3 regions of the Robinsoniella sp. RHS genome follow, and region 3 is predicted to be linked to each of the others. Evidence: predicted binding sites of a transcription regulator. Region 3 holds the regulator's gene; each other region holds the start of a gene.
What was found. The regulator Rex, encoded in region 3, represses fermentation and respiration genes when NADH is low (regulators of the CRP and FNR family bind a similar motif). The targets are predictions, from matches to a motif close to ATTGTTAANTANTTAACAAT.
Positions count from the first base shown of each region.

Region 1: a site for Rex is predicted at 3,273-3,292, ahead of RHS_RS01565 (acyl-CoA carboxylase subunit beta). Genes of this name have one in related genera too.
Region 2: a site for Rex is predicted at 3,200-3,219, ahead of RHS_RS04445 (DUF3796 domain-containing protein). Genes of this name have one in related genera too.

Region 1 is NZ_JNGB01000002.1:50,457-56,520, forward strand. It holds gene RHS_RS01550 (sodium ion-translocating decarboxylase subunit beta) at 1-500, opposite strand, end outside; gene RHS_RS01555 (biotin/lipoyl-containing protein) at 572-943, opposite strand; gene RHS_RS01560 (OadG family transporter subunit) at 962-1,732, opposite strand; gene RHS_RS01565 (acyl-CoA carboxylase subunit beta) at 1,747-3,183, opposite strand; gene RHS_RS01570 (DNA topoisomerase 3) at 3,340-5,532, opposite strand; gene RHS_RS01575 (D-alanyl-D-alanine carboxypeptidase family protein) at 5,653-6,064, opposite strand, start outside.
Region 2 is NZ_JNGB01000005.1:290-6,353, forward strand. It holds gene RHS_RS04430 (ABC transporter ATP-binding protein) at 9-761, shown strand; gene RHS_RS04435 (FtsX-like permease family protein) at 751-2,064, shown strand; gene RHS_RS04440 (helix-turn-helix transcriptional regulator) at 2,270-2,473, opposite strand; gene RHS_RS04445 (DUF3796 domain-containing protein) at 2,475-3,119, opposite strand; gene RHS_RS04450 (leucine-rich repeat domain-containing protein) at 3,246-4,328, opposite strand; gene RHS_RS04455 (transglutaminase-like domain-containing protein) at 4,492-6,064, opposite strand, start outside.
Region 3 is NZ_JNGB01000003.1:251,467-257,530, reverse strand. It holds gene abc-f (ribosomal protection-like ABC-F family protein) at 1-1,764, opposite strand, end outside; gene RHS_RS02965 (aspartate kinase) at 1,927-3,246, shown strand; gene RHS_RS02960 (redox-sensing transcriptional repressor Rex) at 3,408-4,058, shown strand; gene RHS_RS02955 (bifunctional ADP-dependent NAD(P)H-hydrate dehydratase/NAD(P)H-hydrate epimerase) at 4,141-5,649, shown strand; gene alr (alanine racemase) at 5,636-6,064, shown strand, end outside.

The sequences.
Region 1 (6,064 bases), on a different contig from region 3:
GTTGCCTGCCCCAGTTTACCGGCAAGGAAGATTGAGGTAGGACCATCAGCACCACCAATGATGGAGATTGCTGCTGCCGCTTTTCCATTAAATCCTAAGAGGATTGCCAGGAAATATGCAACATAAATACCAAGCTGAGCTGCAGCGCCAAGCAGGAAGCTTCGCGGATTCGCAATCAGCGGACCGAAGTCAGTCATAGCACCAACACCCATAAAAATAAGTGATGGTAAAATACTCCACTCATCCAGAATATAGAAGTAGTGAAGAAGTCCACCTACTCCATTGGCAGAATCTTCCGGTCTCATCATGATATCCGGATAGATATTTACCAAAAGCATACCAAACGCAATCGGTACCAGCAACAGAGGCTCAAACCCATGTTTAATAGCCAGGTACAAGAATATACATGCAACTGCAATCATAACATAGTTACCTACTGTCAGATTAAAGAACGCTGTCTGGTGAAGTAAGTTCGACAAAGTATCAAGAATATAAGACATGTTTTTACCTCCCATTTTAGTATTTCAGCAGATTTTTCTACTGGTGGGAATTTACATTATTTATGCAAATTCTAATTCATAGATGCTAAAGCATCTCCGTTTTCAACGGTATCACCAACAGCTACATCAATACTTGCAATGGTTCCATCCTGAGGTGCAACAACTGGAATTTCCATTTTCATTGCTTCCAGGATCATGATATTATCACCGGTTTTCACAGCCTGTCCAACACTGGCTTCAATCTTACATACTTTTCCAGGTACGGATGCAGCTACTTTTACAGCTCCTGCGGATCCACCTGCCGGTGCTGCAGCCTTTGGAGCTGCTTTTGGTGCTGCCTTCGGTGCTGCTTTTGGAGCTGCAGCCTGTGCTGCACCTGTGGTACCCTCTTCAACAGTTACATCATATGCTGTTCCGTTAACGGTAATTGTATAATTTTTCATTACGATTTCCTCCTATACTTAAGCGTTCTGCCATTTTCTTTTATTTGCTTTTCTGATTGAACGAACTACAAAACTATCTGTAGATGTATTTTCACTTGCTGCAATTGCAGCTGCTATTACTGCAACTAATTCACCATCATCTGCTAATTCCTCTTCCTGGACCGGAGCCACTGGAACCGGAATTGCTTTTGCTGCAACATCTAATTCTTTTTCATTCTTTTTGCCACGGTTTTCCAGTTTGCCAAAATGCTTGAACTGAGAAATTAAAAAGCTTAAGAAAATCAGCATTACAAATACAATTACAAGTCCCATAAGGGTATTTAATGCCGCTTTTTCCATCTTTGCAGCCATGGATGAATCCGCGCCTGTATCAAAAGTCATGCTTGACGGCGCAAGATCTTCCCGTCCTATTGTCAGTACAACTGCACCATCCGCTTTTTCGAAGGTTACGTTGGTTGTAACTACAATATTATCCTCGGATACTTCGATATCATGTCCGGTAGTCGCTTTAAATGCTCCAAGCTCATCTCTGACATCCTGCCACGCCTGAACAGCTTCAACAAAAAATTTGTTTGGTGCTGTTAATATGGAAGACGGTTTCATAATTTCATCCATCTGCTCATCTGTCATGGAAGTAATCTGCTCTACTGTCTGCTGCGCAAAACTTTCAATAGTCGCACGGTCTGAATCAGAAACAGCCGCTTCTTCTGCATAAACACACATTGGCATTGCAAGGGTGATTACCGCCATGCACATTGCCAATAAGATTCCTTTAAGTTTTCGTTTCATATCATTCACCCCGCTTAAACCGTGCCATGTTTTTTGTTCGGACGATCTTCTCTTTTTGTGAATAACATTTCAAAAGCTCCGATAACATATTTTCTGGTATCTTCTGCTTCAATCAACGTATCAACATACCCTCTTCTAGCTGCTGACATAGCGCTTGACTGTAAAGCTGCATATTCTGCTGCCTTTTCACTGATTGTCGCCGCATCAGCATCCGCATACATAATCCTGGCAGCCGATTTTGCATCCATCATACCGATCTGGGCATCTGTCCATGCAAATGTCATGTCTGCACCGATTGATTTACTGTTCATTGCTACATAAGCTGTTCCGTAAGCTGCACCGATAATAACGTTAACTTTAGGAACAGTAGCGTTTGCAAACGCATAAGTAAGTTGTGCAACAGCTTTTGCGATACATCTTTCAGAATGAGTATCTGCTTTAAATCCTTTGACATTTGTCAAGGATAATACCGGAATATTAAAAGCATCACAGAACTGAATAAATTCAGCTGCTTTTTTTGCACCTCTGTTAGTTAATACTGCTTCATATGTTTCTGCAACGTTGCCTTCTTCATCACAAACTTCTGTACGGTTGGCAACTGCACCTACGGTAATTCCGTTTAATTTAATAAAACCGGTTACCATTTCTTTTGCATAAGCTGCTTTCGTTTCAAAGAAAAGATTGTCATCAGAAATATCAGATAAAAGAATGGATGTGTCACCTGCTGCATTTGCAAGATCTTTACATACGCGGTTCAAATCATCTGTACACTCTTCATAAGACATATCGTCTTCGTTGTTAGCCGGGAGCATACATACAAGAGATCTGATCTGGGACAGTACATCAGCTTCGCTGCCTGTATAGTCTACCGTTCCTGCTTCTTCACTCTGGAATTTTGCGGAAGCTGTATCACATTTAGATACATCATTTCCATCCAGTGCATTTGGAGAATTCACAAATAATTTTGCTTTCTTTTCTTCCATAAATGTAAAGTCGGTAAGTTCGGAAGCGATTGCAAGTCCTCCGCCGCAATTACCAAATACGGCTGTGATCTGGGGAATTATACCGCTTGCCACTGACTGCTTCATGTAGATTTCACCAAATCCGTTTAAAGCATCGGTTGCTTCCTGAAGTCTCATACCTGCGCAGTCAACTAAACCGATCACTGGTGCACCCATTTTAAGCGCCAGATCATAAAGACCAGCAATTTTCTTTGCATGCATTTCTCCAATGGTACCTCCAAGTACGGATGCATCCTGGCTATATACATATACCAGGTTGCCGTCGATCACACCATAACCGGTAATGACGCCGTCTGCAGGGGTTTCCTTTTGCTGCATGTTGAAATCAGTATTTCTGGCAGTTACATATCCGCCGATTTCAACAAAACTGTTCTCATCAAGTAAAGAAGCGATTCTAGTACTTGCCAAGCTTTGTGCTGTATTACTCATTTTTCAGCCCTCCATTTTCTATATTATTAAAGTAAAACCAAATTTCTGCCAATTATATTTTATCTTGTTTACATAAAAAACGCAAGTGTTTTGTCTATATTTTAACAATTTTTTACCATAGACGCCAGCTCATGTCTGATAATGCATTTATTTTATTTATTCTTTTATATCCAATTTAGCAAATGCTGCAGCAAATGCATTATTGATTGGTTCTTTGGCTTCCTGCTTCTGTTTGCTCAGATAGTTCTGGACATCTTTCTTGCTGACACCCGCACCTTCCTTCTGCCTTCTCGCCTGAAAAGCTGACAATTTTTCCTTATGTCCGCAGACGCAGACAAAAGTTTCTTCGCTCCCTTTCATCACCATTTCCATTTTCTTATGGCAGTTTGGACATCTGGCATTTGTCACTCTTGCAATTGTTTCACGATGTCCGCATTCCCTGTCCTGGCATACCAGCATTCGGCTGTTCTTTCCATTAACCGCAAGCATACGTTTTCCGCAGACGGGACATTTTGAATTGGTCAGATTATCATGCCTGAAATTTCCTTCACCCTGTTTGATTTCTGTTATAATTTCATGGGTATAACTGCGGATGTCATTTAAAAAAGATACTCTTTTTAACTTCCCCTTTGCAATTTTAGACAGCTTCATCTCCCAGTCCGCTGTCAGTTCCGGCTTTTTCAGATCTTCCGGCACCAGTTCCAGAAGCTGTTTTGCTTTGGAAGTAACGAAGATATCCTTTCCACGTTTTTCCATCAGGAAGGTATTAAACAGCTTTTCTATAATATCCGCACGGGTTGCCACAGTACCAAGTCCTCCGGTCTCTCCAAGTGTTTTGGCTGCCTGGGCATCTTTGCTCTCCATATATTTCACGGGATTCTCCATAGCGGATAAAAGTGTAGCCTCGTTAAAGGGTGCAGGAGGCTTCGTCTTTCCTTCCGTCATGGTGACTTTCTCAATCTCCAGAACCTGTCCTTTATTTAATGCCGGAAGGCTTCCTGCGGAATCCTTTTCATCGTCTTCCTCATCATCCATAGCCATGTCTTCATACACAGCTTTCCATCCCAGGCTTTTGACAACTTTCCCTTTTGCAGTGAATAATTCCTCTCCTGCTTTTGCTTTCATTGTCGTCTGCTCATATTCAAAAGCCGGATATAAAACAGCCAGAAAACGCCTTACTACCAAATCATAGATCTTACGTTCATCCACGGACATATGATCCATCTGAACAAACTGCTCCGTTGGAATAATCGCATGATGGTCACTGACTTTCGCATTATCCACAAATGACTTGTTTGCCCGTATGGGTTTCATAATCAGGGTTCCAGCCAGCTTTTTGTAGGGACCGACTGCACATGCTTTCAGCCTTTCCTTTAATGTATCTACCACATCTGTACTGATATATCTGGAATCCGTTCGGGGATAGGTTAGTACTTTGTGATTCTCATATAAACGCTGCATCGTATTTAATGTATCTTTTGCTGAAAATCCGAACCTTTTATTTGCCTCACGCTGAAGCTCCGTCAGATCGTACAGGCCCGGAGCCTGTGACTGCTTCGCTTTCTTTTCAACGGATACTACCGTTAATTTTGCATTTTTAAGTTTCTCTGCTATCTTATCTGTCTTTTCTTTCTGGAATGTCCGGCTGCTTCCACTTTTTTCATCCTGCCAGTTCCAGACCATGCCTTTCGTACGAAGGGTAAGTCCATAGTAAGCCTCAGGCTTAAATTTCCTTATTTCCTCCTCCCTTGCTGCAATCATTGCCAGGGTTGGAGTCTGTACCCTGCCGCAGGACAACTGGGCATTATATTTACAGGTCAATGCCCTGGTAGCATTGATTCCCACCAGCCAGTCTGCTTCCGCCCTTGCCACTGCCGCATCATACAGCGGAATATATTCTCTTCCATCCTTTAAGTGACCAAAACCTTCCCGGATTGCTTTATCCGTTACCGAAGAAATCCACAGACGCTTTACCGGCTTGTGACTGCCGGCTTTTTCCAAAATCCATCTGGCTACCAGCTCGCCTTCCCTTCCTGCATCTGTGGCGATAATGATCTCTCCCACATCTTTGCGGTGTATCTGCGTTTTTACAGCTGCATACTGTTTCGCGCTCTGTTTAATTACAACCAGCTGCATTTTTTCAGGAATCATAGGAAGACTTTCCATTTTCCATTCCTTATATTTAACATCATATCCTTCCGGATCAGCCAGCGTAACCAGGTGCCCCAGCGCCCAGGTCACAACATATTGCCCGCCTTCCATAGCACCCGGAAGCTTTTTCTGGCATTTCAAAACCCTTGCGATATCCCTTGCAACAGATGGTTTCTCTGCGATTACTAGTGATTTCATATATTAATTCATCCTCTGCTTTTCTATGTCGTATTTGCGAAAAATCCGCTTCCTGTTATTATAGCATTGCACAGAGGTTTTTCAAAGTAGAAATTTTATACTTCAGGCTCACATTACAACTTAGGCAGCAAACCATCCCCATATCTTATCCAGGCACCAGGAAAAATCCAGTTTTTCAATATTCTGGGTGGTAATAATCGGATATTCTCTCAGTGGCTTTCCATTCAGGTAATAAGTAACCTTCCCAATCTCAGTATTACTTTTTACCGGTGCCGTAAGTTGTTCTTTCATCTGGTAATCGGCTGTTATTTTCTCATTTTCAGATAAGAGCATTTTGATAGTATCATCTTTGGAACACTTCAGGCTGGTATTTACGAAAGCAGTATCCTGCAGGTTCTGGCTTTCCGGAATTCCGGATTCTACTTTCAGGGGTTTTATAACATCGGATGCTACAAATACGCCAGGTTCATTTCCAATATGTATTTCCTTGAAATCATAATGCCGAAGCCCATAATTCATCAGCTTTCTGGTA
Region 2 (6,064 bases), on a different contig from region 3:
TATACGCTATGTTATTCATCGCTTACAAAATATACTCAAATAACGATTCTGAAGTTCGTGCAATTAATAATGTTAATTTTGAAATTCATAAAGGCAGTATCGTTGGAATCATGGGGGCATCAGGTTCAGGGAAAACAACATTGCTTAATATGGCAGCTACTGTTGACACGCCAACAAGTGGAACTATTATCATAAATGGGCAAGACTTGAAAACAATTTCCCAAAAAAATTTAGCAAAGTTCCGGCGTGAAAATCTTGGGTTTGTGTTTCAAGACTATAATCTTCTTGATACTTTGACAATTTATGAAAATATTGCATTGGCTCTAACAATTAAAGCATTCCCTAAAGAGAAAATAAAAGAAAAAATTGAAAGCATAGCGGACACTTTGAATATTTTTGACGTGCTGCAAAAGTTTCCTTATGAAGTGTCTGGAGGTCAACGTCAGCGTTGTGCCTGTGCAAGAGCTATTGCCGTAAATCCTAGTATAATTCTGGCAGATGAACCTACGGGAGCTTTAGATACTATTTCTGCAAAGCAGTTATTAGATACCATATATTTGCTTCGTCAAAAATATAATGCGACTATTTTGTTAGTGACTCATGACACAGTATCTGCTAGTTATTGTGATAGAATTTTATTTTTGCAAGATGGTAAGATTCTTACGGAAATTCAAAGAAAAGAAGAACCTAAGCAGTGCTTTTTCACTCGTATATTAGATACAATAGCTAAAATTGAGGGAGGTGCTAACCATGTACTTTAGATTAGCTCTCAGAAATGCAAAACGCTCTATGATTGACTACCTATTGTATACTTTTACTTTAGTAATTCTACTCACAATTATGTCTGTCAGCAATTATATTTCGATGATTAGTAATATTAATTTTGGTTTTCAAACAGTATCTCTCCCCATACTGATCATTCTGATTTCAATTGTGCTTGTGGGATATATCAATAAATTTATGTTAACGCAGCGGTCTAAAGAATTTGCAAATTATTTACTTATGGGAATGGAAAAAAATTATTTAATTAAAATGTTCGTGATAGAATTTAATGGAATCAGTCTTATATGTTTTTTCATTAGTAGTTTACTTTGTTTTCCAATTTGCTATTTGACTGCGATTTTACTCAATATAAATATGTCAGTAATTATATTCATTCAAAGCATATTTCACGGAGTCATTTATTTTATAATCATTGAATCGTTTTCCACTTGTTTAATTATATATCGTATAAAAGATTTACAGATATGTGAACTAATGAAAGAGAAAAAGCGTAATGAAAGTTCAACTGTAAAATATAATTATCAGTTTTGGTATTTTATATTTTTGAGTAGTTTTATATGTTTTGTATTTATGCTTTGCGCAATAGTGTTTTCATCAGAAGACTTTGTATTTCTTTTAATACCGAGTATTTCTTTACCAATATTACTGAACGTATTTTCATTTTATAATTGGTTATTTCAACTGCTAATTTCAAAAAGAAAAGAATGCAATGAAAAGCTGTATAAAAAAGAATATCTCTATTTAGTTGGTAAAATCACTTCCGCTTCAAAGAGTAACACTATCATAAATACTGTTTTTTGTTGCTGTTTGCTGTTTTCAGCAATGGCATTCATATTCGGTGTACTAATGTTTACAGACACAGATTTGTTTTTAAATAAAGATATTCAAAATTGGATGGGAGTATTACAAATTTTCATCTGTATAATTTTTATTGTTTTATTTTTCTCTATTATTTCATTAAAAGAGATTATAGAAAATAAACATAAGGAAGAGGAAGTAAGGCTATTAACTTATCTAGGAAAAGATAAAAAACAACTGAAATCATTAATAAGAAAACAAACATTAATAAATTTATCTATACCTTCATTTATGGCTTTTGTTATATTGTTAGTTGCTACACCACTAATTAATCATAAGGTAAACACTTTGCTTCCAAACGTATTGAATAATATTTGTTTATATTCATTAGGTGTCTACACTTTATGTTTTCTGGTATTGTACTTTTGCTACTATATTATTGTATATGTTATTAATACCAAAAATGTAAATTATTTACATTGATTTTTTAGATATAGATATTCTTAAATACATCAAATAAAAACCGCAGATTATGAATCATTAATTAATGAATTATAATCTGCGGTTTTGTAACATTTATCATATGCATCTTTTGTAAGTGGTAAAATAGTAGTAAATCAAATGCAAAACCTGAGTTATTGCTGATAAACCTTGTGTTTAAGCGATAATCTGTATATCGCTTTTAAACTTAATCAAATATAAATATATCCTCTATAGATGCTCCTACCACTCTGGAAATATCGATTGCCAGCTTTAACGATGGGTTATATTGAGCTTTTTCTAACCGCATTATAGTTTCCCGGCGTACTCCCACCTCATTAGCCAGCTCTTCCTGCGTCATTTCTTTTAACTGCCTGTATTTTTTTAAATTGCATACAAAATCTGCTCCCATATTACTCTATATCCTCTGTGTCGTATTTATAAAGCAGGTAACTTGAGAGGAATATAACCAGAGCAATGATAAGAGAAGAGGAAACGATATAGGCAATTGCAACCACATCCGTACTTAATTTATCCCCTACAAACCCCATGAACCAGGTCACAAGAAAGAGTATGGAAAATCCTGTTTTTAAAGCTGACAAATCAGCCCTGGTTTTCTCCTCCTTAAAACGCTCGTCAATGAGTGTATTGCTCAGCTTAGCCTCATAAAAAAAGCCAAAAAAACCGAAAAAGACAAAGAACATAAAAGGCCATACTGTCCGCTGTTCCATATACGTCATAATTCCAAAAAATCCGAAAAACCCGAAAAATCCAAACCACCCGAATTTCGGATTCAGGCTTCTGGTTTTGTTTTTTTCCTTATTAACTTTATTTACTTTGAAAGAACTAATTATCATACTGAATATGAAATAAAACATATAAATCACAAAACAGGCAGTCGCGATAATCATTGGCAAATCATTCGTCTGGAATTGGTAGGTACTGAAATCCATTGGCTTTACAAGCCTTCCTTCGTTATAAACAGAAGCATAAAATACTGCAGCAAATTGTAAAAGCATCAATAAAATTAAAACCGAAAACTTCTTATTTCGTTTCATTAATATCCCTCCTTAAAAGTGATTTATTTATCTCTTTACATGACAAATATATCACTTTATAACGAGGCTGTCAAGACTATATTGATACAAATATATCACTTTTAATGAAAACAAAATATGTACCTATTATTTTCGAACTGTGAATTTTACAACTTTCAGTGTATGATGCCGTGATAAATCTTTATCCACAACAAACGACTCTAGGGATAAAGTCTTTCCTGCCCATTTTTTAAGCTCTAAATTTTTTAAGGTGAAATAACCCTTACTGTCAGACTTTACAGTCTGGATTCTTTTTCTGGATGGATCCCGGAGCACTATGGTAGCATTTTTATTAGCTTTTCCTGCAATTTTTTTCGTTTTCTTTGTAATCTTATCAATAGATGAGGGCTTCATAATGTTTATGGTTTTTACAAGCTTCTGAAGCCGGAGTGTGTTTTGATACCAGGTGTTATTATTTCTAAATGCAATTGGAGCCTTTTTATCCAGTTCTTTTTTGTTTAGACGATTGTTTTTCAATTCAAGATTAACAAAATTTGTATGCTTTGAAAGATTCGGCAGTTTCGTTATTCGATTCCCGTCAGCCATAAAATATTGTAAACCCGGCAGATTTTTTATTTCATTTACACTGGTGAGCTTATTTCCCATAACACTTACATATTCTAAGTTGACCAAATGCTTGATCTGTCTTATACTTGTCAGCTGATTAGCATCAGCATAAAACATCGCTAACTTTCTTAAGTGCTCTACTCCTGAAAGGCTTTTTAACTTATTCATGGCTACATCTAGACAGTCAATCTTCACTAGCCTTTCAATACCGGAAAGGGATGTAATTTGATTTTGTGATACGTCCAAATCTCTCAAGCCGCGCAGCGTTTTTAATTCTGAAATACTGGTAATCTGGTTATTCGAAAAATCTATTCCACTTAAATTTTTCAGTTTTTCTATCCCTTTTAAGGACCTTATTTTCAGCTTTGTATCTTTAATATAGTAGGTATCCAATTGAGTTATTTCAGCAGCTTCCTTCTCTGTAAATGTTTCATCGTCATTTTTCTCCATTTCCCTTAAAATAGTCAGATACAGGGCTTTGTCCGGAATACCTGTTTCATCATTGGGAATCACCTTGCTTTCTGCTAAAACATTCATCGGCAGCAATACCATCATAAACATTAATATCGCCAATGTCCACATCATACCATGTCTTTTTTTCATATCCTTTCCCTCTCTTTCCCTTTTTCATAAATGCTGTATATGTAAAATTAAATTACAAAACTATTTTATCATATTAATCTCAAATTTACATCAGGAAACGGATTATTGAAGGATATTTTTTGGAAAGGGATTAAATAGTCCGGGTGATTAGCTCCTCCAAATTTTAGTATACAAAATCAATCAGCCACATTTTAATCTTTTTAAACAAATTTTTCTTTTTCAAAATAAGATGCAATGTCTCATCTTTCAGCTGCTCTGCCATTTCCCTCTGCTCCTTTGAAACATCCAGATCACCATAAACTGCTCCCTGTACCACATCCAGTATCTCCCTGAATTTTTCTCCAAAATCTTCAGAATATTTTTCTGAAAGAATTCCTACATAACCATAATGGGATCCCTTTGCTTTCGGGGTCTTATCATAGTGAAGCAAAAATAAAATATAAGCATAGAGATGCTTTACCGCCAACCTATTATCAGCTACACGGAAACTCTTTTTACGATTTGCAAGTTTCCTTCTGTGATAAAGTACATAGATCAGCAATGATAATATTAAAATGACAGCCAGAGCTACTGCGGCAGTCACTAACATCTTTTTCACGGGTACTTCTGCCTTTTTGCCTGTCTTCTTTTTCTTTAATTCTTTTTCCTCATCTTTTATCTTTTCTGATTTGCCTGAGTCATCTGACTGACCGCCGTCTCCTGTAAGTGCAGGAGCCTGTGAAAATTCCGGTCTTTCCATAATGCCCAGATAAGGTGGTGTTGCTTCCATAGGTACCCAGCCAATGCCGTCCTGATAGACTTCTACCCAGGCATGGGCATTTTCTCCGGTAATTTCGATTGGTTCATAAGCCTCCACACCTTTTACGTCCTCCGGTGTCACAAGATAACCTTCCACATATCTTGCAGGAATACCCAGATACCGGTACATCAGAACTGCAGCTGTTGCATAGTGGGCGGAATATCCTTTTTTCTGGCTCTGAAGAAACCATTGCATAAAATCATAATTTCCTGAAAAGGTATCCACTTCTTCCGAATATTCTATATTCTTGTCCAGATATCCCATAATCAAAGCATTTGCTTCTTCATAGGGATAATGAGCACTCCCTGATGCCTCTTCTATTTTCAGAAGGCTTTTCAGAATCTGTTTCTGGTGGTCCGGTATATCCAGGTAATTCCGGTAGATAAAGGCATTGTAGTAACTTTCATTTCCCGCATATTCAGCTGCAGTATCACTATTCCTGATTTCATAAAACTTTGATGCCAGTGTAGGATACCGTTTCACCAGATTACTGTTTGCAGTATAGTGATACAGGCGGTTTCCAAACAATCCTTGTGACTTTAAGGAAACATCCCCCAGATTTTTACTCCCATCTATCTTACCGGGATCAGCCTTTAGTTCATAGGGGGTATAGATGTATTTACTGTTTGCATTTACATTCTGCACCGTAATCTCCACAGTCTCATCATCCGTTTTCCCATTTTCCAGCTGATTCACCAGGGAGAGCTGGTTTAATCCATTAAAATTTGTTTCGTGAAGCCAGTAAAACAGGTCCTTCGCTTCATAATAGACGGATTTTTCTAACTCTTTCCAGCCATTCTGGGTGTAAGTACTTCCAACAAACCCGCGCAAATACAAGGATTCCGGCTTATCCATCAGCACTTCCAGTGCAGTTGTATCCTTCAATGTCAAATTTCCCAGTCCCTTAAATTGTCCCTGTGTAAAAGAATTGGTCTTC
Region 3 (6,064 bases):
TTGGTGGATGCGGTCTTCCGTCTTTTTTAAGTCATTCTGACGTTTGCGGATACGTGCCTGTTCTTCTTTTTGCTGTTTCCAATCCAGTTTTGCGTGGTTGTCATCTTCCGATGTACCCTCAGCAGTAGCAGTGGAAGCTGCTGCATAAATCCGGGTCAGCTCATCTTTCTTTTCCAGATAATAATCGTAATTGCCGATATAGTTAACTAAAGTATTGCCGGTAAGATCCATAATACGAGTTGCCGTCTGGTTGATAAAATAACGGTCATGGGATACATAAAGGACAGTACCGGTATATTGATTTAGTGCATTTTCTAGAATTTCTTTCGAAACAATGTCCAAATGGTTGGTAGGCTCATCCAGGATGATGAAATTAGCTTTGGAGAGCATAAGTTTAGCCAGGGAAACACGTCCTCTTTCTCCACCGCTTAAATCCTTGATTCGTTTAAACACGTCATCTCCGGTAAATAGAAATGCTGCAAGGATATTACGGATTTCTGTGTTGGTAAGGTTGGGATAAGCATCGGAGAGTTCTTCAAATAAAGTTTTCTCCATGTGTAAAACATGGTGCTCCTGATCGTAATATCCGATGTGGACTTTACTTCCCAGTGTAAACTTTCCGGCATCTGCCTGAATAACACCGTTGATAATCTTTAAGATCGTTGTTTTTCCGGTACCGTTATTACCGATAATTGCAACTTTTTCTCCCCGCTTGATTTCAAAATCCAGATCCTGAAATAAGGTATTTCCATCAAAAGATTTTTTGAGTCCTTCCACGGTCAGTACATCATTTCCGCTCAGAATTTTTGGTTCCAGCGTTATGTGTATTTCAGAGGTCTGTGTTACCGGTTTGTCCAGAACTTCAATCTTATCCAACATTTTTTCACGGCTTTCCGCCCGGCGGATAGATTTTTCCCGGTTAAAGGATTTTAGTTTGGTGATAACTTCCTGCTGATGTTTGATTTCCTGCTGCTGATTTAGGTATGCTTTTAACTTTGCATCCCGGATCATCGCCCGTTTTTGCGCATAATCCGTGTAATTCCCTAGGTAGGTGGTAACCTCACCATTGTCAATTTCTACTACTTTCGTTACCACACGGTTTAAGAAATAGCGGTCATGCGCTACGATGATTACGGCACCGTTGTAGTTCAGAAGATAGGTTTCCAGCCATGCAATGGAGTTCATATCCAGGTGGTTTGTAGGCTCATCCAGGAGAATAATGTCCGGATTGGAAAGAAGCAGTTTACCAAGAGCCACACGGGTTTTCTGGCCGCCTGAGAGTGTATTGATGGGTTTGTCAAATTCGTCTTCGGTAAAGCCAAGACCCTTTAAAACCCCTACGATTTCACTTTTATAGGCATAGCCGTTTTTGTGTTCAAATTCCATTGTTAGCCGGTTATAGGTTTCCAGGATTTCGGTAAGTCTGGCACCTTCCAGGATCTTCATTTCCTGTTCCATGGTTCGGATCCGCTGTTCCAGTTCGATTACATCCCGTTTTACTTCCAAAAGTTCTTCATAAATCGTATTTTCATTTGTAACAGACTGATGCTGTGCCAGGTAGCCGATGGATTTTCCGCGGGTGATTATCACTTCACCGGAATCCGCAGGCATTTCCTGCATAATAATTTTCAGGAGGGTAGACTTACCGGCTCCGTTAATTCCCACGATTGCTGTTTTTTCACGATCTTCTATATGGAAGGAAGCATTCTTAATAATTTCAGTTGTTCCAAATGCTTTGCTTATGTTCTGACATGCAAGTATCATAAGTAATTCACCCAATCTTTCTCATATTTATCAGAAACTATTATAATAGATAATCCGGGTTTTGCAAATAGATTTCTTCAAAAATACTGGACTTTATGCATGATTTGCGATAATATAGGGATATTGTTACGTTTATGGATATACAAGAGGAGGAAATTGGTAATGAAGAAAGTAGTAAAATTTGGCGGCAGTTCATTAGCAAACGCAGAGCAGTTTCAAAAGGTAGCCGACATTATCCGTGCAGATGAAGCAAGAAGATATGTAATTCCTTCCGCACCGGGTAAACGCTTCTCAAGTGATATTAAAGTTACAGATATGCTTTATGAATGCTATGACATTGCAGAATCCGGTAAAAAATTTACCGCGAAGCTGGATAAAATAAAAGAGCGCTATAACGAAATTATCAAAGGATTGGAACTGGACCTTTCTTTGGATCATGAATTTGAAGTAATTCATGAAAATTTTGAGAACAAAGCAGGCAGCAACTACGCAGCTTCCAGAGGAGAATATTTGAATGGTATCATTATGGCAAACTATCTGGGCTATGAGTTTGTAGATGCCGCTGAAGTAATTTTCTTTGATGAAGCCGGAAACTTTGATGAAGTTAAAACAGATAAAGAACTTGCAAACAGATTAAAAGACACGGAAAGGGCGGTCGTACCCGGATTTTACGGTGCAAAACCGGACGGATCTGTTAAAACATTTTCAAGAGGCGGTTCCGATGTAACGGGTTCCATTGTTGCAAAAGCAATTCAGGCTGATTTATATGAAAACTGGACAGATGTATCCGGCTTTCTCGTGACAGATCCGCGGATCATTGAAAATCCGGAGGTAATCGAGACCATTACATACCGTGAATTAAGAGAGCTTGCATATATGGGGGCCACTGTACTTCACGAGGATGCTATTTTCCCGGTTCGCAAAGCGGAAATCCCCATTAATATTAAAAATACCAATGCTCCTCAGGAAAAGGGAACTCTGATCGTGGCTCATACCTGTCATAAACCGAAATATACGATTACCGGTATTGCCGGTAAAAAAGGTTTTGCAGCCATCAATATTGAAAAAGATATGATGAATGCGGAAATTGGATTTGGACGCAAAGTGCTTGGAGTGTTTGAAGAAAATGATATTTCTTTCGAACATATGCCTTCCGGAATTGACACCATGACCGTATTTGTACATCAGTCAGAATTTGAAGAAAAAGAACAGAAGGTACTTCAGGGAATCCAGCGAAATGTTCATCCGGATTATATTGATTTAGAATCCGATCTTGCATTGATCGCAGTAGTAGGCAGAGGAATGCGTTCTACAAGAGGCACTGCAGGAAGAATTTTCTCAGCGCTTGCCCATGCAAATATTAACGTAAAAATGATCGATCAGGGATCAAGTGAATTAAATATTATTATTGGTGTACGTAATGAAGATTTTGAGACGGCGATTAAAGCTATTTACGATATTTTCGTTACAATCCAGCTCTAACATCGATTCACCTGTCCCCATTATCGGTATGAATGTGCCAAAATGCCTGTATAACAGGAAATTTTGTATTTTCTGCCATAATAGTTTGACATGAAATTCACAATTCGTTATAATGTTTATACGATAGAGTAAACGAGATTATGCATTTGGAGGATGGTATTGTGGAGGAAAAGGAAATTTCAAAAGCCGTCATAAAAAGGCTGCCTCGTTATTACCGTTATCTGGGAGACTTGCTGGAGGATGGTGTGGAGCGGATATCTTCGAACGAATTAAGCGACCGCATGCAGGTGACAGCATCTCAGATTCGGCAGGATTTAAATAACTTTGGTGGTTTTGGACAACAGGGATACGGTTATAACGTGAAGTATCTTTACAATGAAATAGGAAAGATTTTGGGTCTGGATAAAACTTATAATATGATTATTGTAGGAGCCGGCAATCTGGGACAGGCATTGGCAAACTATGTGAAGTTTGAAAAGCGCGGGTTCTGGATTAAAGGTATCTTCGATGTAAATCCAAGGCTACAGGGCGTGACGGTACGTGGAATTGCGATTCGGATGACAGATGATCTTCCGCAGTTTGTCAGAGATAATGAGATTAAAATTGCAGCGCTTACCCTGCCTAAGGAGAACGCTGAACAGATGGCGAACCTGCTGATTGAGAACGGCGTGAAGGCAATCTGGAATTTTGCTCATATTGATCTGCGCCTGCCGGAGGATGTAATTGTAGAAAATGTACATCTTTCAGAGAGCCTGATGCAGTTATCCTATAACATTAACCGTTATGAAAGAGAACATGAAATTAAAGAATAAGTAAGTGGACAAAATAACGCGTAGGAGGATATCAGAAAGATATTTTTACGCGTTGTTTTGCGTTTGAAAGTGGGTGAAAGATATGGAGTACCTGGTAACAGCAGAAGAAATGAAGCGCTGCGATCAGACAACAATAGAAAAGATAGGGGTACCATCCATGGTTTTGATGGAACGGGCAGCCCTGGCATGTGTGGAAGAGCTGGTGGACGGCAGTTTTAACCTTGAAAATGTACTGGTGGTGTGTGGAAGCGGCAATAATGGTGGCGATGGTTTTGCCATTGCAAGGCTGCTGCATCTGCGAGGGATAGCTGTTTGTGTATATTTTGCGGGAAATGAGGCATCTTGTACACAAGAAACCAGATTGCAGAAGAATATCTGCGAAAAATATGGTGTGATTTTTGTAAGTAAGTTGGGGGTAGGTGAATATACTAGTATAGTAGACGCTATGTTTGGAGTAGGTCTATCCAGAAATATCGAAGGCCATTATGCGGATGTGATCGGTTATATGAATCAGTCAGAGGCAGCTGTTCTGGCGGTGGATATAGCTTCCGGAATCAGTGCGGACACCGGGAAAGTGATGGGAACGGCGGTAAGGGCAATAAAAACAGTAACGTTTGCATTTAAAAAGATCGGCCACGTCTTATATCCCGGAACAGAGTATGCAGGGGGCGTCATTGTGAAGGATATAGGAATTACCGTGGATGGTTTTGGAAATCAGCTGCCTGGAGTCGTCTCTTACACAGAAAGGGATATGCAGCAGCTGCCTCCCAGATTTGCGTATTCCAATAAGGGCACTTACGGAAAGGTTCTTGTAGTGGCCGGAACTTATAATATGTGCGGGGCAGCTTTTCTATCAGCAAAGGCAGCCTATAAATCAGGGGCAGGACTGGTGCGGATTTTCACGGAAGAGAGTAACCGTACCATGCTCCAGACTATGCTGCCGGAAGCGATTCTTACCACTTATGATACCTGTGATTACAGGCATGAGCAGTTGGAAGAAGCAGCAGACTGGGCAGATGTGATTGTATTTGGACCCGGAATTGGAAAGAAAGCAGAAAAGCGCAGAATGCTGGAACTTCTTATAAAGGTACAGGATAAGCCGCTTTTGATTGATGCAGATGGTCTGAATCTGCTGGCAGAAAATCCACAGCCTTTGGGCGAACGGAAACGTCCGGCAGTGGTGACGCCTCATGTGGGCGAAATGAGCAGACTCTGTCATGCAGAAAAAAAAGATATTCTGGATAACCTATTACAAACAGCGTGTACTTATGCATCTAAACAGAGAGTGGTCTGTGTATTAAAGGATGCAAGGACAATTGTATCAGACGGGCAGAAAATCTATGTGAACCAGAGTGGAAATAACGGAATGGCAGTGGGTGGTTCCGGGGATGTGCTTACGGGTATTATAGCAGGGTTGATGGCTCAGAAAATGCCGGAAGCCCAGGCGGCCAGACTAGGGGTATATCTGCACGGCCTGGCGGGTGATGCAGCACGGGACAGATGTGGTACATATGCCATGCTGGCAACCGATATCATTGAAGGATTACAGGAAATACTTATCAGAGGAGAAAAGGAACATGCAGAAATATAGCAGGGTCTGCGCTGTCATCAGCCTGGATGCCGTAGAAGAAAACTTTAAGAACATGAGAGCAAATACAAATCCGGAAACCAGGATGATTGCAGTGGTAAAAACCGACGGATACGGACATGGGGCAGTTCCTGTGGCAAAGCTTGTGGAAGATTATGATTATATCTGGGGATTTGCCGTTGCAACTGCGGAAGAGGCTCAGATTCTTAAAAGGAACCAAATCCAAAAGCCTATTCTGATTTTAGGCTATACGTTTGAAGAACATTTTGAAATGCTGGTAAGGCTTGATATACGACCGGTCGTGTTCAAATTGGATACGGCTATAGCCCTGTCGGAGGAAGCGGGAAGACAGGGAAAGACGATTTATGTTCATCTGGGATTAGATACGGGAATGAGCAGGATTGGATTTACAGATACA